Teredinibacter purpureus: one gene and its partners. The protein of the gene in region 3 interacts with the protein of the main gene of each other region in a pairwise test. Links are inferred from orthologs where the notes say so. Each region holds a gene or a part of one and is shown on either strand. Other genes may lie near its edges.

The links.
Region 1: the proteins of recO (region 3) and recR interact in binary tests that used the Escherichia coli proteins (3 or more experiments, as listed by UniProt). The link is inferred for Teredinibacter purpureus from one-to-one orthologs.
Region 2: the proteins of recO (region 3) and ssb interact in binary tests that used the Escherichia coli proteins (3 or more experiments, as listed by UniProt). The link is inferred for Teredinibacter purpureus from one-to-one orthologs.

The regions. Positions count from the first base shown.
Region 1 is NZ_CP060092.1:2,789,609-2,799,921, reverse strand. The notes cover bases 3,635-6,585. They hold recR (recombination mediator RecR), read right to left. Parts: upstream 5,432-6,585; coding sequence 4,838-5,431; downstream 3,635-4,837. Other genes in these bases: dnaX (DNA polymerase III subunit gamma/tau), read right to left, coding at 5,882-6,585; H5647_RS12290 (YbaB/EbfC family nucleoid-associated protein), read right to left, coding at 5,549-5,869; rnd (ribonuclease D), read right to left, coding at 3,657-4,832. In the rest of the region: H5647_RS12325 (VWA domain-containing protein), read right to left, coding at 1-1,938; H5647_RS12320 (hypothetical protein), read right to left, coding at 2,086-2,442; H5647_RS12315 (SlyX family protein), read right to left, coding at 2,537-2,755; H5647_RS12310 (YcgN family cysteine cluster protein), read right to left, coding at 2,864-3,304; H5647_RS12305 (YcgL domain-containing protein), read right to left, coding at 3,310-3,603; more of dnaX, read right to left, coding at 6,586-7,960; H5647_RS12280 (AEC family transporter), read right to left, coding at 8,082-9,008; H5647_RS12275 (hypothetical protein), read left to right, coding at 9,009-9,179; H5647_RS12270 (cellulase family glycosylhydrolase), read left to right, coding at 9,509-10,313. UniProt on the Escherichia coli protein: May play a role in DNA repair. It seems to be involved in an RecBC-independent recombinational process of DNA repair. It may act with RecF and RecO.
Region 2 is NZ_CP060092.1:4,379,551-4,389,753, forward strand. Bases 4,923-7,763 are described here. They hold ssb (single-stranded DNA-binding protein), read right to left. Parts: upstream 6,700-7,763; coding sequence 6,145-6,699; downstream 4,923-6,144. Other genes in these bases: fabB (beta-ketoacyl-ACP synthase I), read left to right, coding at 4,923-5,179; H5647_RS22270 (hypothetical protein), read right to left, coding at 5,244-5,522; H5647_RS19520 (sugar nucleotide-binding protein), read right to left, coding at 5,515-6,135; H5647_RS19530 (MFS transporter), read right to left, coding at 6,821-7,763. In the rest of the region: H5647_RS19490 (HvfC/BufC N-terminal domain-containing protein), read left to right, coding at 1-222; H5647_RS19495 (DoxX family protein), read left to right, coding at 219-683; UTP--glucose-1-phosphate uridylyltransferase GalU, read right to left, coding at 2,131-2,955; 3-hydroxyacyl-[acyl-carrier-protein] dehydratase FabA, read left to right, coding at 3,366-3,890; more of fabB, read left to right, coding at 3,962-4,922; more of H5647_RS19530, read right to left, coding at 7,764-8,164; H5647_RS19535 (LuxR C-terminal-related transcriptional regulator), read left to right, coding at 8,547-9,209; excinuclease ABC subunit UvrA, read left to right, coding at 9,391-10,203. UniProt on the Escherichia coli protein: Plays an important role in DNA replication, recombination and repair. Binds to ssDNA and to an array of partner proteins to recruit them to their sites of action during DNA metabolism. Acts as a sliding platform that migrates on DNA via reptation.
Region 3 is NZ_CP060092.1:4,090,104-4,100,192, forward strand. What follows is about bases 2,878-5,604. They hold recO (DNA repair protein RecO), read right to left. Parts: upstream 4,729-5,604; coding sequence 4,027-4,728; downstream 2,878-4,026. Other genes in these bases: H5647_RS18255 (response regulator), read left to right, coding at 2,878-3,988; era (GTPase Era), read right to left, coding at 4,744-5,604. Outside these bases: cysteine synthase CysM, read right to left, coding at 1-706; more of H5647_RS18255, read left to right, coding at 1,070-2,877; more of era, read right to left, coding at 5,605-5,634; rnc (ribonuclease III), read right to left, coding at 5,690-6,379; H5647_RS18275 (DUF4845 domain-containing protein), read right to left, coding at 6,354-6,764; lepB (signal peptidase I), read right to left, coding at 6,785-7,648; lepA (translation elongation factor 4), read right to left, coding at 7,662-9,461; H5647_RS18290 (Do family serine endopeptidase), read right to left, coding at 9,660-10,089. UniProt on the Escherichia coli protein: Involved in DNA repair and RecF pathway recombination.

The DNA of each region.
Region 1 (10,313 bases), 1.3 Mb from region 3 along the record:
TGCACTCGACGCCTCACTTAAAGCCTCATCTTCGCTATCGCCCTCAGCCTTATCTTCGGCAGGCGCTTGCTCAATATTTTCGTCTGAAAACTGATCGAGAACATCATCATTTTTCCCCATCATTTTTTTATAAGCGAAAATACCAAGACCCAATAGCAATAAATTACCCACGCCTAAGATTGAATAAATCATCCACATAGGCACACTTTCGCTAGGCGACGCTTCAATATTATCAGCCTCCGTGCCATCGGCCGGTTCTGGTTGTTCAATGGCCTCGGTCGGAGCCGCGGTCGGCACGGGTGTCGCGCTGACGCTTACAACAGGCTCCTCTTCAAAAAAGGGGGTTTCCTCCTCAACAAACCCTCCATCTAATGAATAATGAAAACTTATTTCATTCAACGAAGATTCAAACGCATTACCGTCGGTATATAATCCTTTTATTTTAATCTGTGCTTTATACTCGCCTTCGTAATCAGGCAATAGCGTTGCTTTCCAAGTATCGAGATCGGTTGCGGTAAGGGGCCGTATTTTCTTTCGACCTTCGGGCGAAATAATTGTTGCGACTACCTGAGTATTGGGAATGTCGATGTTTTGATTAAATGAATTGGCAATCAATACATATTCAGTTTTTCCGTCGATAAAAACGTGTTTTACCTCTGCACCGAACTCTTGCCTAACCGTAAACTGATGATTAAATTGTCGTATGAAGGTTTTCCCATCGACAACAACACTAACTTGATAAATACCGTCTTTATTGAATGCCGGCAATTCCTGATGATACCGGCCATCACTTGGAACCGATTCGTCCGAAAGCGCCTTTACCCAAAATTGCGTTAAATCGAATTCATCGTTCCCAGCTTCCATAGATGCATCAATGGTCATTAAAGAAAGAAATTCTGGCCGATCAATTATCTTTCCGTCTTCCTGTAGAAAGAAATTTAAGGCTTCAACTTGGCCATCAAATACATTAAGCGGTAATGGCTTTACTCGTAAGTTTAAATTACTCACCACCGTTATTCGGCTGTCTGGCGCCATATCGGCCTGCACACCCCACTCGCCCTCTAAGGGGCGTTTAACCGTTATTAGGTCGTACTTACCGTCCCTATACCATTTAACGTCCGATGACTTTTCACTGTCTGAATAGATAACGCCATCCGGGCCAATTAGCGCCGTCTGCTCATCCGTTTTATTACGAAATATAAGCGCCGTAAACTCTTCAACACTCGAATCGATTACAAATTGATTATCGGTAAGGGGAACTTGCTCGGAGGGCACTGCTGCATCAAAGGTTTTTAAAAAAATACGCATCAAATCATCAGCGGTATGGGCAACTTCTGCCATACCGCCAGAAGTTAGCGATAATTTATTCATCAAATTTCTATCGGCGTTATCGGACAACGCGATGGTATGAATAGTGATGCCAGCATCCGACAATTTTGGCAGAACGTCATCAACAATACGCCTCCATTCTCGCTTGTTCACCTCTGGGGATTTATCAATATCCACCATGCCATCGGTCAATAAAATTATCGACGTTTTGTATTTATTATTCGCCGACTTTACATCATATGCCGATTTTTCAAGCGCCTCACCAATATTGGTATATAAACCAACTGAATTGATATCCTGCGCTTTATCTTGTGCCGCCTCCCGCCACTGTGTTGTTACAGGTTTGTGGGGCACAAGCATATTAATCCATTTGCCAAAGGTCCAAACGCCCGCTCGGCTGTTGTCCGGAAGCAATTGGACTAAAAGCTCTATCGCTGGCTGCCGTAAATTATTCGGATCATTACGTTTCATGCTGCCGGATACATCAATCACAAGACGAATATCAGGCGGCAATGAAGGAAGCGCGGTGCTATCAGGCTCTTGCGCCACGCTGACGATTGCGAAAAACAGGCCCACTAAGCCCACTGTTATACGCGTTACAATCATCATAGTGTGATCTGCATGCCCCCACGGCGAAGAATATAAGCTTTAGTTATTTATAGCAGTAAAGTTGGGGATATGCCGGAAGTTGCTGTGTTACAGAGGGCTTAACACAGGTATATAGCAGCCGCCTGCCGTGGACAGTGCCGCACCAATTTAACGGGTGGGCGCCATTTTTCGCTGGTGTAAGTACCAACGGACAACAAAAAATAAAGTGGAAAAAGCTACCGCTACGGCTACCGCCGCAAGCATAGGAGCTCCTGCGCGCCAAAATGCGGAAGCACCTTCAAAAAAGAGCTCTAGCAAGGAAATTAATAATGCCGGAGACAAGTAATCTTGCTGGGTATTGGTATACCACGGTACAACGATTGCGACACCAACGACCAACCGCGATAAATGTCGAACCTCTGGCCAAGGAATGCGACGCGTGGCATACCACCAACAACTGATTAATAACCCTGCGCCCAACAAATAATATAGCCAAGCATAAAGATATTCGGTTTCAGTCATCATAAGGCGATTGTCCTAGTACGTTGTCCCGTCAATGTTACGTTAAAGTGCAAAATTCTGCAGCGCCCGAAAGATCCAGCCGCAAACGTAGCGACCCTCAATAGTGTGGTGGGCGCTCATCATGCAGCGCCGCAACCGTCGTTTGACCTTGCTCTAGCTGATAAACGACATCATCAACTTTTTTATAAAGCAGATGTAATTGTTTTTGGAGGTCGTGAACCTCTTTGTCCAATGTTATAACCTGCTGATTTAACGTATTAATAGTATCTTCTTGGTACGCAATACGTGACTGTAAATCGTCTATTACCTCTGTCATGCCAACCTCATTGAACTCTTTTCATTGAACGTTTAGTTATGCTTGCGCACATTAAGTTTCGTGAGTGCGTAGAAAAAACCATTTTCACGACCTTATGTGCCTTTCCCACTACACCCAATGGATGACATGATCTTCCATATCATCGGGGTGCACCGAGTTTTCTGATACAACTTTACCCTTCACGGATATACCTGCAAGCACTACACTTTCTGTTGTACCACTAATAAGTGGATGCCAACTTGGTAAGGGATTACCCTGAGACAACAAGCGATAAGCACAAGTGTCGGGCAGCCAGTCAAAAACAGCTGGCTCTTCCGGTGTTAACACTAAACATTCCGGTACTAGCGTTTTTCGATTAGGGTAATCGATACAGCGACAAGTAGACTCATTTAAATTTCGACACGCAACGCGTGTAAAGTACAGCTCATCCGTGTCTTCATCCTCGAGCTTATGTAAACAGCACCGCCCACACCCGTCACAAAGTGATTCCCATTCTTCGCGAGACATCTGCTCAAGGCTTTTATCTTGCCAGAACCTCGATACAGCCATGGGCACTAACGTTGCCCCAGTTTCGAATTGGGTATTTTTTGCATATATTCTTCCGACGTTACACTGCTAGGCGGCATCTGCAAAAAGAAGTCTTGCGTTTCGATACCCTCGATAACTTTTTGAACATCGACTCTGGCCAGCTTTTTCTCAGGTGTTAGCAATAACGTCATCGCCAGTTCTGGCTGCCCAAACTGCTTTAACAAAGCCTCCGGTAACGTCAGCAAATCAAACCCTTTGCGCACGTACAAATACATGCCTTCTTTCTTTTTAGACCTAAAAATACTGGTAATAACTGCCATAAGATTACAACTGTTTTCAATTCAAAAAAATTGAGGTTAAACCGTTAAACAACTTAGTCGTCTAGTGACTGGATAGAACCAATAACATCTGCCAAAGGTTCTGCCACAATGGCGTATCGCCAACCACCAACAGTTGACTTTAAGTGTGATGCTATTTCGGCTGTATCGAGTGGTTCTTTGTGAATAAACGCTCGAGTAATCGCTTCGTAATCACGCTTTTTTAGCAAAATTTCTGGCGCTACGTCCAATTCCTCGGCTAACGCAACAATACGCGCGCGCATGGCTTTAACCCATTTGTTTTCACTGTTGGTTAACGGTTTATCCATTGCCTTAGGGTAGTCCGCAGGGTCGACAGCCATAGCCTCTTGTACAAGTTGAATAAGGTGCTCGCCGTCGGTACGTATCATCCGCTCTGCTATCCCGTCAAAACGGCGTAGCTGGCCAACATGATTCGGCGCTGTCATAGCAATATCGAGGAGTGAATGCTCTTTAACGACCCGATTACGGGGTATATCGCGCTGTTTCGCTTGTCGCTCACGCCACACCGCAAGCTTTATTAAAACACCCAATTTTTGCGGGTTGAGCTTCCATGCCTGCTTGAAGCGAACATGACATTTGTTTTCATCTTGATTTTCGAGATACGTTTGCAGGATATGCTCGCATTCCTCCGTCAACCAAAAAAGCCTATCCACGTTTTTCAGTTTTAATACCAGTATTTTGGCCAACTGAAATAAATCTTCAACATCGATAGCCGCATATTCAATTTGCGAGGCGCTTAAGGGGCGCTGCAACCAATCCGAACGAGTTTCTGTTTTAGGTAAATCTTTATTTAAAATAGCCTTAACTAGATTGCCATACCCTACTGAGAAACCGTAACCACATAAAGCCGCTGCAATTTGTGTATCGAATAAATTCACAGGTACAACATTGAGCAACCGTTGAAACACCTCAAGATCTTCCGAGCACGAGTGCAGCACTTTAATGATAGTAGGATTGATCAGTAATGCAGCAAAAGCCGAACAATCAGCAATGGCGACAGGGTCTATCAAATAATTGGCGTTACCATCATTCACCTGGATAAGGCCCGCAATAGGGTAGTAAGTTTGGCTGCGCATAAACTCTGTATCCACAGCAAGAATGTTACTCGCTTGCCAGCGTTGACAGAGTTCGTTTAGAGATTTTTCTGTATCAACCCAATGAATTTCTTGGGTACACAATGATTGTGACATAAATTTTAAACTTCTCTTCGGCTGGAAAGCGCATGCGCAAGAGTTCCGCCATCGATATACTCTAGCTCGCCCCCAATGGGTACACCATGAGCAATACGCGACACTTTTATTCCATGTTTTTTTGCTTTTTCAGCAATATAATGAGAGGTGGCTTCACCCTCAATCGTGGGGTTGGTCGCAATAATAAGTTCGTCTATCTCTTCTGTTTGAAATCGATTATTTAAAATATCCATACCAATTTCTTTCGGCCCTATTCCGTCTATGGGAGATAATTTTCCCAACAAGACAAAATATACGCCAGAAAATATACCAGCCTGCTCTAACGCTAGTACATCCGCAGGCGTTTCCACAACACATAGTAGCTTGTGGTTTCGCTTTGTGTTGGCACAAATATTACACAGCGCTTGTTCGGTTAATGTTCGACATTGATTGCAGCGTGTGACAGACGCTATCGATTGTTGAAGTGCTACGGCTAATTGACTGGCGCCTTCTCTATTGTGTTCCAATAAATTCAACGCCATTCGTTGGGCAGATTTAGGGCCTACCCCAGGAAGAATGCGAAGCGCGTGTATAAGCTGGTCAATTAAAGGAGAAAACATAGGTTATAAGGGGCTCGCTTTCGATAAAAGTAACATTACACAGTAGCCTGTTTTGTTCGCGATTCATTTTAAATGTGTACGCCACACCGAACCGTTTTACATCTTTCGTGCCCAAGACTAAAACGGCATTTTAAATCCTGGAGGCATTTGCATGCCTCCCGCTAAATCACCCATTCTTTTTTGATTCTCAGCCTCTACACGCCGAACAGCATCATTAACGGCCGCCGCGAGCAAGTCTTCCAACATCGCTTTGTCTTCGGTCATTAAACTCGCATCAATGGCGACCGCTTTGACATCATGGCGGCCCGTCATAACTATTTTTACCAAACCGGCACCAGACTCGCCGCTTACTTCAATACCGGCAATATCGTCCTGCATTTTCTGCATTTTTGCCTGCATTTCCTGAGCCTGTTTCATTAAATCGCCCAAGCCTTTCATATTAAACCTCGTTTAGTCATATACTACAGATTGATCGTCCAATACTGCTCCAAATTCTTGTTGCAGTGTTTGTACAATGGGGTCGTTCGCTAATAAGCGTAATGCCTCTGCATAGTTTTCCGCTTTCTCTCGTTCGAAACATTGCGCAGGCGTTTCCGTCCCTTCTGGCAGCGCCTGAAGATGAATATCGACTTTTATTGATTGCTGGAAATAATCACTCAGCATCCCGCCCAATCGCTGACTATGAGAGCTATCGAATAAACTCCCTTTATTTTCATCGAGCGCAAAAAATAGGTGGGATTGTTCCGCACCTAGAAACACACAATTTGCTGCAGTACTTTGTAAAATACCGCGAATGCTAAGGTGACGAAAAACATGCACCCAACTAACAGGGTTTAAATGTTCTAGTGCAATTTTTTCTGGCCTATCGTTCTCAACGCTTTTTTTTGTAGCTGCCACGACTCCCGACTGATGTTCTGCGGACACCGGAGAGGCAGCTGTTACAGCAGCCATTGCCACAGGCTTAGGCGCAACAATACCCTCTTTTCCCGTAATAGCTTTAACCTGTGCTTTTAACTGCGCCTTGATGTCAACGCTGTTATCCCTCTCAGCTCGAGAGGGATTAACCCCCGACTTTTCATTAAGAATATTCGCGAGATTGTCTGTCGGCGATAGCTTTTTAGTGGGCGTGGCCGGTCTCTCTAATACGGGAGCTGTAGCTGCTGGCATAGCCGGTACCGACTCGAACTCAACACCCGTAATGGCAGCGTTTTCTAGTTGGCAGGCCATTAACGGCGGATTGTTGCTCTCTATCTCTGCCGAAGAAACGGGAGCATTAACTGGCGCTATAGGGCCTGAAACCGCCGCTTCGGATACCCGCATAACAGGCTCCGGCTTTATTGCGGTTTCAGTCGATGGCTTTTTTGGGCTGGCAAGACCCTCCGCGTTTGACGGCGCTAATGATGGCTGAGCTGAACCCAGCGGTTGGGAAGGCACGTCCACAACCCCTTGCGGTTTAAAAGCCAGCATGCGCAGCAATGTCATTTCGAAGCCACTGCGAGGCTCGGGTGCGAGATTAATATCTCGCCGACCAATAAGTGCCGTTTGATAAAATAACTGTACGTCTTCCGCTGGTAGCTTCGACGCGAAATCAAGAATTTGCGTGCGGTCGCCAAAACTATTATCTAAGGCTTCAGGTAAGGCTTGCGCAATTGCGATTCGATGTAACAAGGTTAACAAATCGGCTAACGCACTATTAAAGTCTGGTGCGTGTTCGGCAAACTTGGCCACGGCTTCAAGAATTTTCTTGCCGTCCGACTCAATTAAGCCTGCCATTAAATTTTGTATCAGTTGGTGGTCAATGGTGCCCAGCATGGCGGCAACATCGGTCTCACCAATTTTACCGCTACCATAAGCAATAGCTTGGTCAGTTAAACTGAGTGCATCTCGCATACTGCCATCGGCACCACGCGCCAACAACCACAATGCAGACTCTTCAAAAGGCACAGCCTCTTGCGCTAAGACGTGCTGCAAGTGGCCAACAATGCGCTCGGAACTCATATTCTTAAGGTTAAACTGTAAACAACGAGACAAAATTGTGACGGGCAATTTCTGAGGGTCTGTTGTGGCCAACAAAAATTTTACATGCTCTGGCGGCTCTTCCAACGTTTTTAACAACGCGTTAAAGCTGTGATTAGACAGCATGTGCACCTCATCGATGAGGTAAATCTTATAACGACCGCGCGTAGGTGCATATTGAACGTTGTCCAGTAGCTCGCGGGTATCCTCGACCTTGGTTCGAGACGCCGCATCAACCTCAATGAGATCGATAAAGCGGCCTTCACTAATCTCGATACACGCACTACATTCCCCGCAAGGGGTCGACGTAACACCAGCACCGCAGTTAAGGCATTTAGCCAAAATCCGCGCAATGGTTGTTTTACCGACACCTCGTGTTCCCGTAAACAAATACGCATGGTGCAGGCGATTATGATCTAAAGCGTTGATAAGAGCCTTGAGCACATGCTCCTGCCCTACCATTTCTCGGAAGTTCGCGGGCCGCCACTTACGGGCGAGTACCTGATAGCTCATTGAATTATGAGTCTCTCGTTAGCTGAAAAAAGGCGATTATACCTGCGCAGAGGGGTAATGTCCGAACCTTCTCTCTACAGCTATTATTGAACTCTGAGTAATAAAAACAGGGCCCATTGGTCTATATAAGCTTGTAATACCCTAGCCAAATGAGACCCAACGTAATAGTGATAGGTGAAAGCAATGTTGAAAGCGTGATAATTTCGGCTGACATTTGTCCGTGCGGTGTCATCTGTCTACTCATGATATAAGCCGCAGCCGCCGTTGGTGACGCCATCATCAAAAAAAGTATGCCTAGGGCTTCGCCCCTCAAACCGACTAAAATCGCAACCAATACAATTACAAGCGGCACCATAATCAGTTTCATTCCGGCGGCTATCAGCACCTCCCATTGATTCCCCCTGATACTCTTCCAGTCGAGACTCGCGCCCACACACAGCAAGGCGAGCGGCAACGTTAATTGAGCAAAATATTCGCACGACACCCATAACACTGCCGGCGGCCGAAACCCCGCAATAGATGTGAATAGAGCTGCAACAATGGCGATAACCAACGGATTTTTAAGTAAATGGAGGAAAGCACGCCAATAATGCGTGCTTAGCAAAATAACCACCACAACATTATAGAGAATGGTTAGAAAGGCTAAATAAACGCCCGCGACCGCCAACACACCTTCACCGTAAGCATTTACACACAACGACAAGCCCACAACAGCCATATTGCCCCGAAACGCACACTGCACAAATACCCCCCGCTTCGATACTGAAACCACAGCCGGTGCCAACAGCCACAGCGCAACTACACAAATAAGCGTTGCTATAACAGCAAAATAGATCAACGAAAAATCAAGGCTTTGCGATAGCGGCTGAGCCACCACACTGAGGTACAGAAGGCATGGCATAGACACATTAAACACCAATTTATTTGCCACGCTTATAAAATGGGTATCGAGTAGGTTTATACGCTTAAAGAAAACCCCCGCCAGCAACAAAACAACAATGGGGCCAGTGACATGGAAGGCCGTCAAGAAATGAGCAAATAATGACAAATGAGACTCTCAGCTGGATTGAAAGGACACCGATTAAAAACCGAACCACAACGCATAACCGAGCAAACTGAAGAAAAAGCAGGGCAAATAGTTATCGTCAATTTAACTATTATGGCGGTCGACCTGCCACATTTTACTCGCCAAGCCGGCGTAAAACTGACCTTTTTTTAAAAAAATCTCATCGAATATTAAAAGCATCAAGACTTTTTTGAGCAACCGAAACTTTACGCTATCTCCTTCGAAAAAGCCTAATACCGTCACGTATACATCAATAAAACACCAGAAACAGAATACCCTTACCCAAGGAACCCTGTATTTTACAACCCCTAATAAGCCGCCACAGTTCACACAAACGGTTTTATTTGGCGCGATTATCATTTAATATAAAAAACAGTTGTGGCCAGTGCCGCAAGCTGACGTAGTGTTTTTTGAGGCTATAGAACGCACCGCGCACCTATGCCAAACAACACTCTAAAAAAGATAATAATGAGGAATACGTTTTGCGAAATCTTAAGAGAATTTCCCTTATTGCCACTATGGTGGCTACCATTTTCACTTCATCCGCTGTTTTTGCGGGCTTTAATGTAACCGGTAACATTTTAACTGATGGCAACGGAAGTCCATTCATTATTCGCGGGATTAACTACCCACACGCTTGGTTTGCAGACAAAGGGGCCACCGCATACCCCGCCATGGCTGCCACCGGTGCCAACTCAGTTCGGGTTGTTCTTTCAAACGGCGTTAAGTGGTCTGCAACGCCCGCTTCAGAAGTAGCCAACCTCATTAGCTTGGCGAAAGCCAACAACTTAATTTCTGTTGTAGAAATACATGACACGACGGGTTACGGCGAAGAATCTGGAACATCGTCACTTGCGCAGGCTGTCGACTACTGGATATCAATCAAATCCACTCTCGTTGGCCAAGAAGATTACGTAATATTGAACATCGGTAACGAGCCTTTTGGCAACTCCTCCTCTACAAGCGACTGGGTGAACGCTCACAAAGACGCGATTGGCCGCCTACGAAACGCAGGTTTTAACCATACTTTAATGGTTGATGCGCCCAACTGGGGCCAAGACTGGACGAACGCCATGCGCGATAACGCTCAATCAGTATTCGATGGCGATTCAAAAAGCAACACCATCTTCAGCGTTCACATGTATGAAGTGTACAACACTCGCAGCGCAGTAGAGAGCTACATGAATACGTTTGCAAACAACGGTTTGCACTTAGTAGTAGGTGAATTTGCTGACAACCACTTTAACGAAGATGTTGCCGATGAAGCCATCATGGAGCTAGCGCAAA
Region 2 (10,203 bases), 290 kb from region 3 along the record:
GCAAGGCCTAGCACCACGGTCGCCACTTACAACCTTTCACATGAAGTCGCTTTTTTTATCTCTCAACTATTGACCGGCCAAACACTGCTAGACGCCGTATCTCGCACTGCAGACTATAGCGACTCTCACAAGCTCGACTTTAACGCCAGCGATGCTGTGTCATTCTTAATTTCCTCAGGCATCGTTACCTCAACCATTATTCCCGAGGGCGATGCTCTATGACTATTTTCAATAAAATTGATCGATTCGCAAAAACACTGGGCGATATTATTCCCGAGGCGGTGCTTTCTATTTCTGCCCGCGTTTCGGTCTTTATGATTTTCTGGCTATCCGCACAAACAAAAATTGGAGGGGACGCAATCTTCGGACAAAAATGGATGTTTTGGAATGTTTCACAAACAACGCTTCTATTGTTCGAATATGATTACGCCCTACCCTTAATTCCCGCCGATATCGCAGCTTACCTCGCGAGCATCACAGAATTTTTAATATCGATATTAATACTTGTTGGCTTCATGACGCGCGCAAGCGCCCTTATTTTTATAATCATGACGCTCATAATTGAAATTTTCGTTTACCCCGAAGCATGGGCAACCCACCTACTTTGGTTGGTGCCATTACTGTATATTCTAAAGCAGGGTGCCGGTGTATTTTCGGTCGATTCATTGCTAAAAAAAACTTAACTCCGTAAAAATATACCAAAAAAAACCGGCCAAGGCCGGTTTTTTTTGGTATTAACAGCTAAAGAAATTAAGCATCGTACTGTTTAACCAGGCCTAACAATTCCTCTGTTTTCGCTTCCATTAAGCCTTGATCAGCGCGGCTTTCAATATTTAAGCGCAGGACAGGCTCCGTACTGGATGAGCGTATATTTAATCGCCACTGTGCAAACTCCATTGATAAACCATCGATTTTTTTTAATAATCAATGCAGAAGAGCGGTAATGCTCTTCTATCGAAGTAATTATTTTTACAGGATCGTTTACCGTGTTATTTCGCTCGCCACTACACGGAAATTTTGCAACACGATCTTTCACCAATTCAGATAACGTCTTACCTGTAGTGCTCATTAACTCTGTCACCAACAACCAAGGGATATTGCCATTATCACAATAAGCAAAATCTCGGAAATAATGATGAGCGCTCATTTCACCGCCATAGACGGCATCTTCTGCACGCATTTTTTCTTTGATGAAGGCATGCCCTGTTTTACTTTCAATCGCAATACCACCTTCAGCCTCGGCCAAGTCAATGGTATTCCACGTTAATCGAGGATCATGCACAACTTTTGCACCGGGGTTTTTCTTTAAGTAAGCCGCGGCCAATAAACCAACAACATAATACCCTTCAATAAACACACCGTTTTCATCAAAGAAGAAGCAGCGATCAAAATCACCGTCCCAAGCAAAACCTAGGTCAGCCTTATGTTCCTTTACTGCATCAATAGTTGCGCCGCGCTTCTCGACCAAAAGCGGGTTAGGAATACCATTAGGGAAGTTGCCGTCAGGATTATGATGAATTTTAATAAATTCAAAAGGCAAATGAGGCTCTAAACCATCGACCACAGCACCAGCGCCACCATTACCCGCGTTACAGACAATTTTAAGCGGTTTTAAAGCTGAAATATCAACATATTCCAACAAATGTTCGAGGTATTCAGGGCGAATATCACGCTTTTCTACGCTACCCACAACCGCCGACGGCTTAAACTCACCACGCTCGGCAATAGTCTGTATATCATCCAAGCCGGAATCACCCGAAATAGGCTCTGACCCTTTGCGCACCAATTTCATTCCGTTGTAATCCATAGGGTTATGGCTAGCCGTTACACAAATGCCACCATCAACGCCCAAGTGAAACGTTCCGAAATATACCTCTTCTGTACCCACTTGCCCCATATGTATAACGCTGGCGCCCGCTTCCGTAATGCCTTTAACCAAGGAATCGGTTATCTCCGCGCTGGTCAAACGAATATCGTGGCCAACCACAACAGTTTTAGCATCGAGGTATTCAACGAACGCTCTACCAACGCGATACGCTACATCAGCATTAAGTTCTTCGGGAACACGGCCACGAATGTCGTACGCTTTGAAACAAGTAATATCAATTTTCATCTAACTTCAGTCCACCTTTAGTCTTGGGTATACAGATTTTCGTAAACATAGTTGGTTGCATTCACAAAGCCTGCAACGCTTCCGCAGTCAAAACGACGACCTTTGAATTTATACGCCAACACACAACCGTTTTTAGCTTGCGTAAGGAGTGCATCAGTGAGCTGCACTTCATTATTTTTACCTGGCGGGGTATTTTCTATTATTTCAAAAATGTCGGGAGTTAAAATATAACGACCAATGATAGCGAGATTACTGGGAGCATCTTCGGGTTCTGGTTTTTCTACCATGTTATCAACTTGGTAGAGCCCGTCTTTAATTTGCTTGCCAGCAATAACACCAAACTTACTAATATCTTCTTTTGGCACTTCTTGTACCGCCACAATACTGCAACGAAACTGTTTATACAGTTTAACCATTTGTGATAAAACGCCTTCGTCCGCTACACATAAGTCATCCGATAGCACAACGCCGAAAGGCTGGTCACCAATTAAACGACGGCCATTTAAGATTGCATCACCGAGCCCTCTCATTTCACGCTGCCGCGTAAAAGAGAACGAACCTTTTGCCATTACGTCGCGAATAGACGCTAAGTAATCCTCTTTGGAGGAACCCGCTATTTGATGCTCTAGCTCATAGCTCACGTCGAAATGGTCCGCGATTGCACGCTTACCTCGACCGGTTACAAAACCAATTTCGGATAAACCCGCACCCAAGGCTTCTTCTACGCCATACTGCACAAGTGGCTTGTTAACAACGGGTAACATTTCTTTGGGCATCGATTTTGTCGCAGGAAGAAAGCGGGTTCCATATCCGGCAACAGGAAATAAACATTTACTAATCATCTTTGATTCTACCTTCTTGGTATTAAATATTTTATCTGTTGAGCGTATCGCTAATGTGTGGTGTGAAAACTATACCAACTAATTGTTGAACTTTTATTGAGCAAAGGCACCGAAAACGAGCAGTTTACGGCGTCATCAACATTGGCAGTATTTATTTGTAGCGTTCAATGCACTGAGTCACCCAATCCACAGAGGCTCTATTCTTAACACGCACGAAATATACCATATTCAATAACACTATAGTGCTTGATCGAGGCCTTGGTAGCGCTACCCTTTATATTTTATTGGCTGATACGGTGTTTCGCCCGCCTCGCGACTGGACAAGCCCTATACACAGGGTAGAATGGCGGCTTTTTCCGGCTGGGTATCGCTTAAACTCGCCGCCAACTAACCACGGATAATCTTCAGTCATGAATTCATTCGAACAGCAATCATCCTATAACCTGGAAGAGCTACTGGCCTGCGGTCAAGGCAAAATGTTTGGCCCAGGTAACGCACAGCTACCCGTACCCAATATGTTAATGCTGGACCGAATAACTCACATCAGCCAAGCTGGCGGTGAGTTTGGCAAGGGCGAAATCATTGCCGAATTGGATATCAAAGATGACTTGTGGTTCTTTGACTGCCACTTCCCCGGAGATCCCGTAATGCCTGGCTGTCTGGGCTTAGACGCCATGTGGCAGTTAGTCGGTTTTTTCCTTGCATGGAAAGGGAACCCCGGTCGCGGACGCGCGCTTGGCTGTGGCGAAGTTAAATTCACAGGCCAAATACTCCCGTCGAACGGTAAAGTAACGTATCACATCAACCTAAAACGCGTTATTGAACGCAAGTTGGTAATGGGGATAGCCGATGGTCGAGTGTCGGTTGACGGCAAAGACATTTACTTTGCTAAAGACCTAAGAGTTGGCCTATTTAGCAATACCGACAGCTGGTAGTTCGCTAACAGAATTCGAGCTAGCGGTATGGCATAATGCCGCCGCGATCTGACTAGATTATGAGGAATAATATGAAACGCGTTGTGGTCACTGGCATGGGTATCAGCTCATGCATCGGTAACGATATAGACACAGTACTCGCCTCTTTAAAAGCGGGAAAATCCGGTATACGGTTTAATGAAAGCTATCAAGAACATGGGTTTCGCAGCTTGGTTTCTGGCTCTGTCGATATCGACTTAAAAGACCATATCGATCGTAAAGTGCTGCGTTTCATGGGCGATGCCGCCGGATTCGCCTACGTTGCAATGCAACAGGCCGTTCTCGACTCCGGGCTAGAAGCGAACCAAGTGTCAAACGAACGCACAGGCATTGTTGTGGGTTCAGGTGGCGCGACTACCTCTAGCGTAGTGGAGTCAGCCGACATTATCCGTAGCCGCGGCGTAAAACGCGCAGGACCTTACCGTGTCACACAAACAATGGGAAGCACGACCTCGGCGTGCCTAGCCACCCCCTTCAAGATCAAGGGCGTTAACTACTCCATCTCGTCGGCTTGCGCCACCAGTGCTCACTGCATTGGCAATGCGATGGAACTGATTCAACTCGGCAAGCAAGACGTTGTCTTTGCCGGAGGTGGTGAAGAAGAGCACTGGACTCTCACGGGCCTCTTCGATGCCATGGGCGCCCTTTCAACCAAATATAACGACACTCCAGAGAAAGCCTCTAGACCTTACGATGCGAACCGCGATGGGTTTGTTATTGGTGGTGGTGGTGGCTGTCTGGTGATCGAATCTCTGGATCACGCCTTGGCACGTGGCGCTAAAATATATGGCGAGCTCATCGGCTACGGAGCAACTTCAGACGGCTACGACATGGTTGCCCCCTCTGGCGAAGGCGCTATTCGCTGCATGAGACAAGCCTTACAAAACGTAGATGCGGCGACTATCGACTACATCAATTCACATGGCACCAGTACACCAGTAGGTGACCTTGCCGAATTGCGAGCAGTGCGAGAAACCTTCGGCGCCAATACTCCTGCTATTAGCTCAACAAAATCACTCACGGGCCACTCCTTAGGTGCTACTGGCGTTCAAGAAGCGATATACACTTTGCTTATGATGAAGCATAGCTTCATTGCAGGCTCATCGAATATCGAAACACTGGACCCTGAAGCTGATGGTTTGAATATTGTACCTACAGCAAAAGACGCAGATATTAATATCGCCATGTCGAATAGCTTTGGCTTTGGCGGCACCAATGCGACACTTGTTTTCCAAAAGTTTGCAGGTTGATAAAACACCACTGTTAGACCAAAAAAAGCGCCTAATAGGCGCTTTTTTTGGTCTAACCTCTACGTTATTGCCGCACAGACTGCCGCTTCTCTTCTACCAAATGCTGATCATGTAGCCACCGACGTACGAGCGATTTAAAACCGTGCCGCCAAGAAGGAAACTGAATACCAAAGTCATCGGTACAATTCCGACCGTTTAGGTTACCGTTACCTAACAACAAACGCCCTTCTTCTTTCCCCGATATTACCTGAGGCATTGTGAGCGACAAGCCTGCTTCAGCATTGATCATACGCACAGTTGCATCCACAAATTCCGCTTCGGAACTCTGATCAGAGCTACGCAAATGATACACACCCCAGTTTTCTGCGCCACAAAAAAACCTGATGAATGAGGGTGATAAGGCTGCGAATCACAAAACCTGCAGACACCAAACTAAAGCGATGGTGATCAGATACAGGGGGTAACTCGCCAACTAATAATTTAGGGATAATTCGACCGAATAAACTACAAGGAACTAGATCTAATATCCACGGTAACCGCAACACGATAGAAGAGGGGCACACCAACGCGCCTGTCTCCATCGATAAAATCCGCCGCCCCAGCTCATTGCTTGGCTGAGGCATATCCACCTCACCAACGCCCTGAGGGCAATAATTGTCACCAAAAACACGGAATGAAGATAACTGAATTAAAGGCACGCTTTTCGCTTTGCATGCCTTCGCAAGACTTCTCGCCGCGGCGATATCGCTAGCACTCACATCGACGCAAGATTCCGGAAAGTGAATAACAAGGCTAGGCGATTTTTCATCGAAATAACCTGCGACCGCCGCCTCATCCGACCAGTTCAGGCTCTCAGCAGACGGTGTAAGCAACACAAAAGGGTAATCTTCCATCACCCCCATAAACGCACTAGCGAGCGCGGTATCCGCTCGCCGAACAAGAATTCGATAACTCAAGTGAATACCCTAAAATGGGATGTCGTCATCAAAACTATCCATAGCGGGTGGCGGAGCAGCATGAGACGTTTGCTGCGGCGCTGGCGCGTGTTGCTGTTGCTGTTGCTGTTGCTGGTTTGGATTTTGCTGTTGCATCGGAGCGGGAGCCGCTTGCGGCTGATTAGGCGCTGCTGCAGGAGCACCCTGCTGAAAGCCACCGCCGTAATTTTGATTTTCGCCACCCTGACGCGCGTCGAGCATTTGCATTTCGGCGGCTACTATTTCAGTGGTGTAACGGTCTTGACCATCTTGCCCCTGCCATTTACGAGTGCGCAAGGCGCCTTCAATATACACTTTACTGCCTTTGCGAAGATACTCGCCGGCGATCTCTGCTAGACGATTAAAAAAGACTACACGGTGCCATTCTGTACGTTCTTGAGGCTGCCCAGACTGCTTATCTTTCCAAGCCTCAGAAGTGGCCACACTGATATTGGTCACGGCACCTCCGGAAGGCATATACTTAGTTTCAGGATCTTGACCTACATTTCCCACCAAAATCACTTTATTTACGCCTCTGCTGGCCACGTTAACTCTCCTATATCAAATAATGATTCAAATCTGGCTATCGATCGATTCTAGCGACTTTTCACTGCTTTGGCTCCACCTAAATTTAGCAGAACAATACCTTTACAGTATTGCCTAGCAATCAAGAATTACGCTGCAACACGCGATTAAGCTCACTCTCATCGAACACTCTTTTATCCACCTTTAAGTAAAGCAAAGCGTCTTCACTCACGAACAACACATCCTCAACACCCGGCACTGCCAAAACACACGCAGTAGCATTAAAATTTTGGGCAACACTGACGCTCACACTACTAAGATACCGCGGGCTTTTCATGGTTACAGCAAAGGCAAACCAAACCGCTACAACAACAGCCCCCAACAGATAAACTTCTGAAGGGCCATAATACTCTAACAACCAACCACCACTAACGCCTCCAGCAAATGCACCTAGAAATTGGCTGGTTGAATATATTCCCATCGCCGTACCTTTAGCGCCAGCGGGCGCTATTTTACTCACAAGAGACGGCAGGCTCGCTTCCAACAAATTGAATGCTGTAAAAAAAAGCAATAAAAGCGTTAACCAAACAACAATCGAAGCATTGACCTGAGACAACACGGCTAAACTGAACCCCAGTAAAGCGACCGCCCCCACGAACACCGTTTTAACGCGTCGCTTACGCTCGGCAAACATCACTAGAGGCAACATCAAAACAAAAGCGATACCCAACAACCCCAAATAAACGAGCCAATGAGAATCGCGCGATACCGCAAATCGCTCTTCAAGCATAAGCGGTACAACTAAAAATGCGGCCATTAGCACAAAGTGCAAAACGAAAATCCCCCAGTTCAAGCGCAACAACTGGGTATCTTTTAGGCTGGCGAGAATTAATGCTGGAATTGCGCCCGTATCACGGTGCGATGCAGATAAACGCGGCGGGCTGGGGACCACGAAAAGCAGTACTAACAGACCTATAAGCGCCAATAGGGCTGAAACGCCAAACACACCACCTAAGCCAACACTGGACGCAATACCCGGCCCCACTATCATTGCCACAGAAAAAGATAAGCCGATAGAGGCCCCAATAGCGGCCATAGCTTTCGTACGATTTTCTTCCGACGTAAGATCGGCCACCATTGCCATAATTGCACTTGCGATAGCACCACTGCCCTGTAAGGCCCTGCCTAAAATAAGCCCTTCTATTGAACTGGCAAGCGCCGCGACCAAACTACCAATGGCAAAGATAACTAAACCGAGAAAAATAACGGGCTTTCGCCCCCAGATATCGGACAGCAACCCCAAAGGAATCTGAAACAGAGCCTGAGTGAGGCCATAAACACCTAACGCTAGCCCTAAGAGCGCAGGACTGGCTCCGCGATATTCGCCACCGTATAACATCAAGACAGGCAGCACCATAAACAACCCAAGCATACGAAATGCGTAAAGCGATGCTAAGGATGCAACCGTTTTAACCTGAGAGTGCAAAGGTCTAATTCCTCGGATTTTAAAAGAGGGCGATTCTAACAGGCCGATCCATTTGGCGACACCGCTAGCGCCTTCCACGCGAAGAATTAGACCGCTAGAACCCCCATTGTGCGGTACCTCACACCCATTTCACCCCTCAAGTATGAAAAGGAGACCGCAAATTTAACGCGCCAATGTAACCCGTACCAACCCTCTCCCCCCACTTAAGAATGAGGTTTATGTCCCTATGGCGCGTATTTAATAAGCCTTTTTGGTACTAGGTGTACCAATAATCGGGTACAATGCTCAATGATTCTCCCGCTCGGGGAAGATAACAACAATAAATCAACTTCATACTTCATCGTCAAGATTGGGGAAGTGTGGACCGAAATCAGGTAATGATGTGTCTATATTAGAATCAGACACTGTAGTGCAAGGTAACAATATCGTCCTTTTCTCAGCCAATAGCAGCCTCCAAACAGGGCTTCTGGCTAAATTAATCGGCGAAGAATTACAACTTGACTGCAGCGTCCACAGAGAGCTTGGATCAGTACCCGCTGGTACAAATGTGATACTGATCGATTGCAATGGTCAAGACCTGGAAACACTCAGTGAATTTGTTCGCGAGATTCAAAATACTCTCGAAAACGTTAATGCCGCACTCCTCAACGCTGAATATGAAAGCGAACAGGAATCACTGCTTGATTGGCCCTGTGTTTCCGGCTTGTTCTACGTAGATTCAGAGCAGGAACAACTCATCCGCGGATTAAAATGTCTGCTAGAAGGCGACTTCTGGGTGCCCCGCCGACTACTTCATACATTTTTGGACAAAAACAGAAAAGCACCTTCGAACATTAAACGACCGAATGTAAAACTAACAAAGCGCGAAAAACAAATTCTGAAATTAATCAAAGAAGGCGCCACAAACGCTGATATTTCCGAATCATTGTCCGTTAGTGAGCATACAGTCAAAAGCCACCTTTATAACGTATACAAAAAGATTGGCGTGCGTAACCGTCTCGAGGCCAGTAACTGGGTACGCGATATGGACGATCTAGATAACTAAAACGCTAAGACATACCTCACACCAAAACCCGGATTGTTCCGGGTTTTTTATTGCCCCCAATCCCATAAAGTTAATGTAAAAGTCTAAACTTTCATCGAATGAAACGCGTATAATTTCCGGTTGGCTAATCTCGCTTCGCGATTTGCCCCGTAACCCCCATTTTTTAACCGGACAATAATCTGTGGATACCATCGTAGTACGTGGCGCGCGCACCCATAACCTGAAAAATGTTGATCTCGACCTCCCCCGCGATAAGCTTATCGTTATCACTGGCCTGTCTGGGTCAGGGAAGTCTTCTCTGGCATTTGACACGCTTTATGCCGAAGGGCAACGGCGTTATGTTGAATCCCTATCAACCTATGCCCGCCAGTTCCTATCCATGATGGAAAAGCCAGACGTCGATCATATTGAAGGGTTAAGCCCAGCCATTTCCATCGAACAGAAATCCACCTCCCACAACCCTAGATCCACGGTTGGCACTATCACCGAGATCTACGATTATTTGAGGCTTCTTTACGCACGCGTAGGCGAACCTCGCTGCCCTGAGCACGACGAACCCCTCGCCGCTCAAACGGTCTCGGAAATGGTGGACCAAGTCCTCACGCAACCTGAGGGCAGTAAAACGATGCTGCTCGCGCCAATTATTCGCGACAGAAAAGGCGAGCACTTACACATATTTGACAGCCTACGCCGCGACGGTTTTATTCGAGCGCGCATCGATGGGCTTGTGGTTGATCTAGACGATACCCCTACCCTCGATAAACGGAAAAAACACACCGTAGAAGCCGTGGTCGATCGTTTTAAAATTCGCAGCGACATAGCGATTCGAATAGCCGAGTCATTTGAAACTGCAATTAATCTGGCCGACGGCATTGCCATCGTTGCCGATATGGACGGCAAAAAACCAGACCAGGTTTTTTCCGCGAAGCATTCGTGCCCTGTTTGTGATTACTCACTGGCAGAGCTAGAGCCTCGCCTTTTCTCCTTTAATAGC
Region 3 (10,089 bases):
GGGTCATATTGACGACACGGTCAATATACTGATCGGTATAAATTGCAGGAAGGTATTCCTGAGGCCAACGGCGAATACCCGGTATCGAAGCACCATCGGCAGGTTGCAGGCCTGTCACTTCAATACGCGAATTTTGCTCTTTCAAATAACGGGAAACACCAACGATAGTCCCCGTTGTACCCATAGCACTTACAAAATGCGTGACTCGCCCCGCAGTTTGAGACCAGATTTCTGGCCCCGTGCCTTCGTAATGCGCTAATGGGTTGTCGCTATTAGCAAACTGATCCAGCACGACGCCTCTGCCTTCGGCGGCCATAGATTGCGCTAGATCTCTGGCTCCTTCCATACCCGCTTCGCGCGAGACCTCAATTAACTCGGCCCCGTAGGCTGTCATTGCCGCTTTGCGTTCTTCTGTCGCGTTTTCGGGCATGATCAAAATCATTTTATAGCCTTTTATGGCCGCGGCCATCGCTAACGCTATACCCGTATTCCCACTCGTTGCTTCAATCAATGTATCGCCTGAGCGAATATCACCGCGCGCTTCAGCATGCTTAATCATTGACAAGGCTGGCCGGTCTTTCACCGATCCTGCGGGGTTATTGCCCTCTAGCTTCAACAGAATAGTATTACGCTCTATACCCGTCATTCGTTGCAAGCGTACAAGCGGCGTATGCCCTACGCATGACTCTATAGTTGGAAACTCCATACTAAATTCACTGCTCCACAATCATCTCAATGTTTAAGGACGCTGACACCCGACCTAGTGTAGGCACTCCCCTCGCTGCAACGCAGCAATTTAGTCGGTAGCCCCCACCACATTCGGAGCGCAATTCTAACAGTTATGCTTCCTAAATTTCTTCTTTTTGCCTATGCTAGGCTACTTTCAGCCCCTACCAAGCAGAAACGGTATCCGACTCGCCTATAACCTGTTTTAACAAACGGTATACCTACAGGCCACTGTGCGGTTATCCGCGCCGAACTACACAGGCAATACGGTTTAATACTAAAACAATAGTTAACACGAATAGAGATACAATCTCGGCAGCGCAGCTCCCAACAAAGGCCCATTATGTTTGAAAATAGATCTCTTAAACGCAAGCTTTGGCAGCTCATTATTGGGCCTTGCGCGCTAGCGCTTCTAATCCTTTCAAGCTGTTATTTATATTTGCAGCAACAATTTATGGACGCGCAAAATATCGCACGCGATCAATTTGTTTTCGCCTTGTTTGCCGACTTCACTGGCAGCCGAGCGGTCAGCCCTGTTGCAATCGACCAGCTTTCACTGGCTCTTCTTAACACAGAAAAATTTCGCACGCTGGCAATTGTCGACAATGAATTCAATCCCATCTGGCTACGCGGACTACCGCTAAAAACACCGTCCGCAGAGGAAAGCCAAAACATCATTCGCGCAGGAAAAAGCAAACGCAGCTACTGCATCAATAATTTGTGTTACGCCTATTTACACACAAATATAAAGTTAGAGGTTTCAAGCAACACACACCAAACGGAATCGGAATACATTATTGTCGTCTCTGACAATTTAAATCACTACATTACCCGCTACCAGAGCATTATTGCCCTTCTTGTTACGATTGCCATTTGCCTATTGATAGCGGCTATTTACCTGAGGAAATATCAACGCATTATTCTCGACCCCCTAGAGAATATTCATACCGGTATACAAAACTATATTAGCGGTAGAGGCGATGCTGAAATATCGGCTAAATCCGGTAAAATTTACGGCCGACTCGTTAACGATATCAATCAGCTCGCGCGCCTACAGCGAATTACACAAGATAACCTGCAACAGAATATTGAGCAATCCACAGCGGAACTACGCGAAACGCTTGAGACCGTCGAAATACAAAATATTGAATTGGATATCGCCCGCAAGAGCGCGCTGGAATCCAGTCGAGTTAAATCTGAATTCTTAGCCAATACTAGCCATGAAATTAGAACGCCATTAAATGGCATTCTTGGTTTTTCTGAACTGCTCAAAAAAACTGAACTCAATACTCAGCAAACCGAATATCTAGAAACTATAGATGAGTCGGCGAAAGGGTTATTAACAATCATCAACGATATTCTTGATTTTTCACGACTGGAAATCGGGAAGCTTACGCTCGAATATAAACCCGTTCGCTTGCGCCAAGTTGTGGAGGAGTCCCTTCGGTTGCAGGCCCCTGCTGCCCACGAGAAAAAATTACGTCTACTTACCGTTATCGATCATGATATTCCGGAACATTTACTGGGTGACCCGTTACGGCTTAAACAAGTACTATCCAACCTTCTATCGAATGCTATTAAATTTACCAATACTGGACACGTATTAGTCAGCGTCAGCAAAGAAGATAGAGCAGATAACCAAATTACACTGCATTTCCGTATTACCGATAGCGGTATTGGCTTAAACCAAGCACAACAAGAAGAGTTATTTGACGCATTTACCCAATTGGATTCCAGCGAAAGCAGAGCACACGGCGGCACCGGGTTGGGGCTGGCCATTGCTAAAGGCCTAGTTGATCGAATGAATGGCCAAATTGGTGTAGAAAGCGAACCCGGTCAAGGAGCGACCTTCTGGTTTACCTCTACACTGGGCCGCAACCCTAACGCTGCCAATACCGTGGGTTACTTAAAAGGTACGCTGCGTAACATTCGGTCAATGGTGTACGATTGCTCCTCTATGAGCCGAACTGAAATCACTCATTATCTTCGCGGTTGGGGAGCTGAAATCCATGAAATTGCGCACTTCAACGACATCGAATCCAGCACAGAAGAAGCCTGCCGAAACGGACAAGTTAACCTTGCCATTATTGATGCGCAAGTTGATGACAAAACGTTTGATAAGATAAAACTTCGTAAAATTGTCGATACGCTCAACCAAGATTATTCCATTCCCGCGGTGATTTTGGCCTCTCCAGCAATACAACGATTAATCGAGCCTGCTTTAGCGGGTACGCATACCGCTATCATCCAGCGTCCCGTACTCTGCAATCGCCTACACCAAACGGTCTGTGAGCAGCTGGGAATTATCATTGCCGATGCCGAGACAGACACGCCAAAAACCGCGAAAAGTGCTACACGAGAAATTAAGGAGATCCACATATTAGCGGTAGACGACAACCCAGCCAATCTTCGATTAGTCACTGAACTACTGAAAGATATTCATGTGAATGTTGTTGCCATTGATAACGGCGCCGATGCCTTAAAGCTATGCGAAACGCGAGCGTTTGACCTTATTCTGATGGATATCCAAATGCCCGGCATGGACGGGCTAGAAGCAACCCGCGAGCTACGCAAACGTGAAAACCCTGACCATCGCACTCCTGTAGTGGCATTGACCGCTCACGCGGTTAATGAGCAAAAATCAAAATTACTATTGGCGGGCATGGACGATTATTTAACGAAGCCCGTGAGTGAAAACGAACTACAACATATTATCGATCGCTGGGTCGCACGCAATCCGTACAAGCGCAACACCAATGAGCACAACCTTGCCGCAAACACCACTATCGTCGAGACTAAAACCTCAACCGCCAATGTAGCGGATACAACGAGTATCGATACCGCCGACGAAGCAGCAGCCAGTATCGAAAAAGTCACAGAGAAACTCGTCGATATCCAACAATCATTATCTTTGGCGAAAAATAAACCCGATCTCGCCAAAGATATGCTCGTCATGTTGCTTGAATCTTTACCCATGGCTAAAAAGGAAATGTCGACCTACCTAAACGAAGGGAATCACAAGGAACTTCAAGAAGTTGTCCACAAGCTTCATGGGGGTTGCTGCTATTGCGGTGTCCCCAAACTACAAAAATTAAGCTCCGAGTTAGATTCAAGACTCCAACACGCACTCCAACACAACGAGCTTCCCCCACTTCTCGAAGAGAGCATCGCACAACTTCTATCCGTTATTGACCAAATGTTAGAGTGGCACGAAGCCATTGATGTAAGTGCGCTTTTTGACGAAGATGAATCGACGACTTAATGTGCCCTCAATTGCACGGTCGGGCAAGCCTTGGCGAACTATTTAAATAGCTCGCGACTCACCAACGGTTTGCCCCCCAACGCTTCGTTCAATGCCACTCTGCAAACTTGCTTAGCCGCTAAACGAGCGCCCTCGGCAGCCCATCGCCCTTCTGCGATAGCCTGAAGCTGGCTACCGCGTAGGGAAAGCTGTCTCGAATGAGGTACAACGGGTGTAAACCCCTGTGTGGGGCTGAAGGTATAATAAAATTCACTGCTTGCCTCAATAGAGTTACCTTGCGCATCTTGCAGGAAATCAATACCAACACCCAAATCATCCAATAGCAAAAATTCAAATTCACGCAACACGACATCAACCACCTCTTTCTCCACAACACTTAACTGCTGCAAACAACGATGGTACGCTTCAAACAACCGAGGATGGGGGTCCTCTGCAGCGAACAACCGCTGAATCAATTCATTAATATACATTCCACAATAAAGAGACTCACCTGCGTGTAACAATGGCGGGTGTTCAATTTCAATTTGCGAGAGTGTTCTGAGTGTGTTTTTGCCGTGATAACTAATTGAGAGCGGTACAAACTGCTGTGGTTTACTGGAACCAGAAGATTTCCGGTGACGGGTACGAAAAACGGTACTTACCCGGCCATAGTGCTGGGTAAAAAAATCAATAATAATGCGGCTATCGGTAAAGTTTCGCCAATGTAAAACAAAAGCCAGCTCGTCCTCTACCTTTAGCATAGCCCATTTCCCCGGCTATTCGTCTAACCCAAGGCTGCGTAAAGCTCTAACATCGTTAGACCAACCGCGCTTCACCTTCACCCAAAGATTTAGCATTATTTTGCAGTCAAAGAGCCTTTCCATATCTTCACGCGCTTGCTGACCAATCTGTTTGATACGCTCGCCTTTATCACCGATCAGCATTTTTTTCTGGCCACTTCGCTCAACTAAAATAGCCGCACTAATGGTAACAAGCCTATCATTTTCAACAAACTCTTCAATTTCTACTGCTGTCTGATACGGAACTTCATCGCCCAACTGCCGAGTAATTTTCTCCCTTACAATTTCTGCCGCTAGAAATCGAGAATTTTTATCTGTAATCTGATCTTCTGGATAGAAATGCTCTCCCTCTGGTAAAAAATTTGAAACAAGAGCTTCTAGTTTATCCAAGTTTTGATTTTTCAATGCAGAAATAGGCACAAGCTCTGCTTGAGGAAGCTGCTGAGAAAGATGCTGTAAATGTGGAAGCAACTCGTTTTTATCGTCTAGCTGGTCGACTTTATTGACCGCGATAATAACGGGACATGTAACATTTGAGACTTGCAAGCAGACCCACGCATCCTCGTCCGTCCACTGCTTTCTATCCACTACGAATACCACCACATCAACATCTTTCAATGCAGACGAAGCGCTCTTATTCATAGCTTTGTTAATCGCTTTCTCCTGATTTTTATGAATCCCAGGCGTATCAACAAATAACATCTGTACACTGCCTACCGTTTTTATGCCAAGCACATTGTTACGAGTAGTTTGGGGTTTACGCGAGGTAATACTAATTTTTTGCTCGAGCAAATGATTCAATAAGGTCGATTTACCCACATTGGGACGACCAACAATCGCGATGTAGCCAGATTTTAAAGAAGACATAATTAACAATTTCGCCTGATAATAGGGAGAGGGTGCTAGCGATACCGCAACGTAACTATTTGACGCCTAGTGCCAATAGCATTTGTTCCGCTGCCTTTTTCTCGGCTACACGCTTGCTGCCAGCGATTGCAATAGTGGTTTTTTGTGCGCCGCCAACATCGCAGCTCACCTCAAATTCAGGTGAGTGGGAGTGACCAAAACACCGCACTACTTCATACCGTGGCAGGGGTTTTTTATGCTCTTGCATATACTCCTGCAGGCGAGTTTTTGCGTCCTTTGCGGTCTCTGCGGGAGAGGTTAAGTCAAGCCGTGTATCAAACCAACGTAACACCGCTGTTTTACACGTTTCCATTCCCGACTCGATATAAATTGCACCTAACAGTGCTTCAACTGCATCAGCTAAAATTGATGCTCTACGAAAACCACCACTTTTCAATTCACCTTCGCCTAATTGCAGGTAATCGCCCAACTGAAAATCTCGGGCAATTTCCGCCAAAGTTTCGCCTTTCACTAAACTCGCTCGCAAGCGGCTCAAATCACCTTCGCGCGCAGTAGGGAATTTATGAAACAAGGCTTCGGCAATAAAGAAATTCAACAACGAGTCGCCAAGAAACTCTAAGCGCTCATTGTTTTTCGGCCCAACACTCCGATGAGAAAGGGCTCGATATAACAGAGTCGGGTCTTGGAACTGATACCCCAACGCAGATTCAATTCGTGCGCTATTCAGCTTCGATAAGGTACTCACAACATAATTCCGGCTGGGAAGTGTCAAGCTGACTTTTAAATATCAGCAACACTTCAATATTGGCAAACATAGGTACACGTTTTTCGTATACATTGTTTATTAACACGCGGTCATTCTTACGCACTACTTTAAATGCAGTCCCTTCTTCACCGCGCACATTATTTATCATCATAAAATTTTCAATTTTTCGATAAATATCGCGTTTATCCATCGCGCCCAAATTAGATTCCTGCTCTGAAAGCGATTTCAATGCTCCCTGAACTGCCCAATTATCTAAATAATGGGGGCCAATGCGAAACACGCAAAAAAACAAGCCCCCAAAAAAGAGAATCATGAACATCGTATTGGTAGAAATAAATCCAAACTGACAATTGGGTTTGTTCATAACATCTATCCAAGTGGTACTTATATTGAGCCTGTTCGAGAAAAACTAGGCAAACTCAAAAACTTGTCCCAGTGCATCCATATAGCAAATGCTTTACCTACAATTCGATCTTCCGGCACAAAACCCCAATCTCGGCCATCTGAGCTGTTATCGCGATTATCACCAATCATTAGATAGTGCCCTTGCGGTACATCCCAACTACCATTGACACTAAGCCGCCCAGGAATGGTACATTTGCGCATTCGGTGGGTTTCGCCATCTATATTTTCATCGGTGATTAAATAACTACCGCCTCGAGCAGAACAAAAATCGACACTTTCGATTGTCTCTCTTAGCACCAAGGTCTGCTCTGCTTCGACACCATTAATATATAGCACGTTATTCGTGTAACGGATTTTGTCGCCCGGCAGCCCAATGACGCGCTTAATAAAATACTGGCTGCGATGAGGCGGAAAAAACACCATCACATCACCGCGCTTCGGATCACTTACAGGAATAATTTTATTACGGAATACCGGCATACGAACACCGTACGCAAATTTATTCACAGCAATAAAATCGCCCACTTCCAGCGTAGGCACCATAGATTCTGAAGGGATTTGAAAGGGCTCGATAATGAACGACCGTAGAAAGAAGACCAAAAACAAGACAGGAAAGAAAGATTTAGAAAACTCTACAACGGATGGTTCTGCCGCAACCGCCATATAAGCTTTTACGTAGCCCTCGTCCTTCTCCTTTTGCGCGTCAGTTAAATGGGGAAAGCGTGCATCAACATTCGCGATAGCTGCGCGACGAGACTTTTTCAACATTACAATATCGTAAAGCCAAACCATGCCGGTACCAGCAACGGCCAACATTAAAATTAACGGTAAATTGATATCCATATTTGTCCTGTATTTAACTATCGATTTTAAGCACAGCCAAGAAAGCTTCTTGTGGAATTTCGACACTTCCCACTTGCTTCATACGCTTTTTACCGGCTTTTTGTTTTTCCAACAATTTCTTCTTCCGGCTAACGTCCCCACCATAACACTTAGCCGTTACGTTTTTGCGCAACGCTTTTACCGTGGTTCTCGCAACGATTTGACCGCCAATAGCGGCTTGAATAGCCACATCAAACATTTGTCGTGGAATAAGCTCTTTCATTTTATCGGCTAATGCACGGCCTTTGTAGTGAGCGTTATCACGAAAAATAATCAATGCTAACGCATCAACTTTTTCACCGTTAATGAGTACGTCAAGGCGCACCAAATTGGAGGGCGCAAACCGTACAAAGCTATAATCTAATGAGGCAAACCCACGGCTTACCGATTTTAGCCTATCAAAAAAGTCCATAACCACTTCATTCATGGGTAATTCATAGCAGAGCGACACCTGCCCGCCAACATATTGCAAATTTTTCTGAATACCACGTTTTTCAACACACAGCGTAATGACAGCGCCTAAATAGTCGGACGGAACGAGAATATTCGCTTCGCAAAGCGGTTCACGCATTTCGTCAATTAAGCTGATATCCGGTAATTTGGAAGGGTTATCCACATAAATGGTTTTCCCATCATTTGTTACCACTTCGTAAATTACAGTAGGTGCGGTAGTGATAAGGTCGAGATTATATTCCCTCTCTAGTCGCTCTTGGATAATTTCCATGTGCAGCATACCAAGGAAGCCGCAACGAAAACCAAACCCTAAAGCATCTGAACTTTCAGGTTCATAAAATAAGGAAGCATCGTTTAGGGTTAGCTTGGCCAAGGCGTCGCGGAACGTCTCGTAATCATCGGAGCTTACGGGAAATAGACCTGCATAGACTTGTGGCTTTATTTTTTTAAAGCCTGGAAGCATTTCAACATCGGGGGTCTTTGAATGCGTTAACGTATCACCCACTGGCGCGCCCAAAATCTCTTTAATTCCTGCTACGACAAAGCCCACCTCCCCCGCATTTAAGACACCGGTATCTTTTCGTTTCGGGGTAAAAACACCGACGATATCAACACCATGGGCTTTACCAATGGATTTTGCGATTATTTTGTCTTTTGTTTTTAAAGATCCCTGGGTCACGCGAACAAGCGAGACAACGCCAAGGTAATTATCAAACCAAGAATCAATAATAAGGGCTTGAAGCGGTGCATCAACATCGCCAACAGGCGCAGGAACATCGCGTACCAGCCGCTCTAATACATCCTGAATACCCAAACCAGATTTCGCGCTACAGCGCACTGCATCAGTAGCATCGATCCCTATAATATCTTCGATCTCTTCTGAAACTCGCTCCGGCTCTACCTGAGGCAAGTCCATCTTATTCAATACGGGGATAACTTCTAACCCTTGCTCTATAGCCGTGTAACAATTGGCGACAGACTGGGCCTCTACGCCCTGTGCGGCATCCACCACAAGCAGTGCACCTTCACAGGCGGCCAAGGAGCGCGACACTTCGTAGGAGAAATCAACATGACCGGGAGTATCAATAAAGTTCAGTTGATAGGTTTTACCGTCTTGCGCGAGGTAATCCAATGTAACGCTCTGAGCCTTAATAGTGATGCCTCTCTCGCGCTCGATATCCATGGAATCCAGCACTTGGGCTTCCATTTCTCGAGCGGATAGGCCGCCACAGTCTTGAATAAATCGATCTGCGAGGGTCGATTTACCGTGGTCAATATGGGCAATAATAGAAAAATTTCGGATATGACTAAGATCGGTCACGAGGGCTTGCTACTCATCAATGATTAAACGGCCTAGATCTGCTTTATGGGCCTCTATTACAGAGCCCGTATCAGCGACTCAGAGGGGCTTTCGGTGGCGCAAGTCTACAGTATTTAATAAGCCTAAGCTATGCGAGCACCACCCCCCCGAAATTACTTGAGCGTGGCGCTGCTAGGCTTGAAGGCACTAAGATTAAGGCTACTGTAGCCGTATCGTTCTGAAGGTTGGGCGGCCATCGCGGAAAAACCGTATGGGCTGTAAACTATCGGAAGGCAAATTGGCTAATATCCGACGGTAATCCTCTACTGTTTCTATCTGTTCGAACCCGAGCTGCGCGATGACATCTCCTGGAGCAACGCCGGCATCGGCGGCAGCACCATGAGGGTCCACCTGAGTCACCGTTACACCACCGGTTAACCGCCACTGATCGCGAAGCGATGATTCAATCGTTTCAACCGTTAAGCCTAGACGGTCCGCCGCGGTACTCGGTGACACCTCAGTGATTGTGGCCGCAGCATCGCCGCCCTCTAAGCGCCCTACCGTAACGTCAATAGTTTTACGCTTTCCTTTACGCATAACGACTACGGGTACTTCGCTATCAGGCTGAGTTGAGCCCACCGCGTGAGGC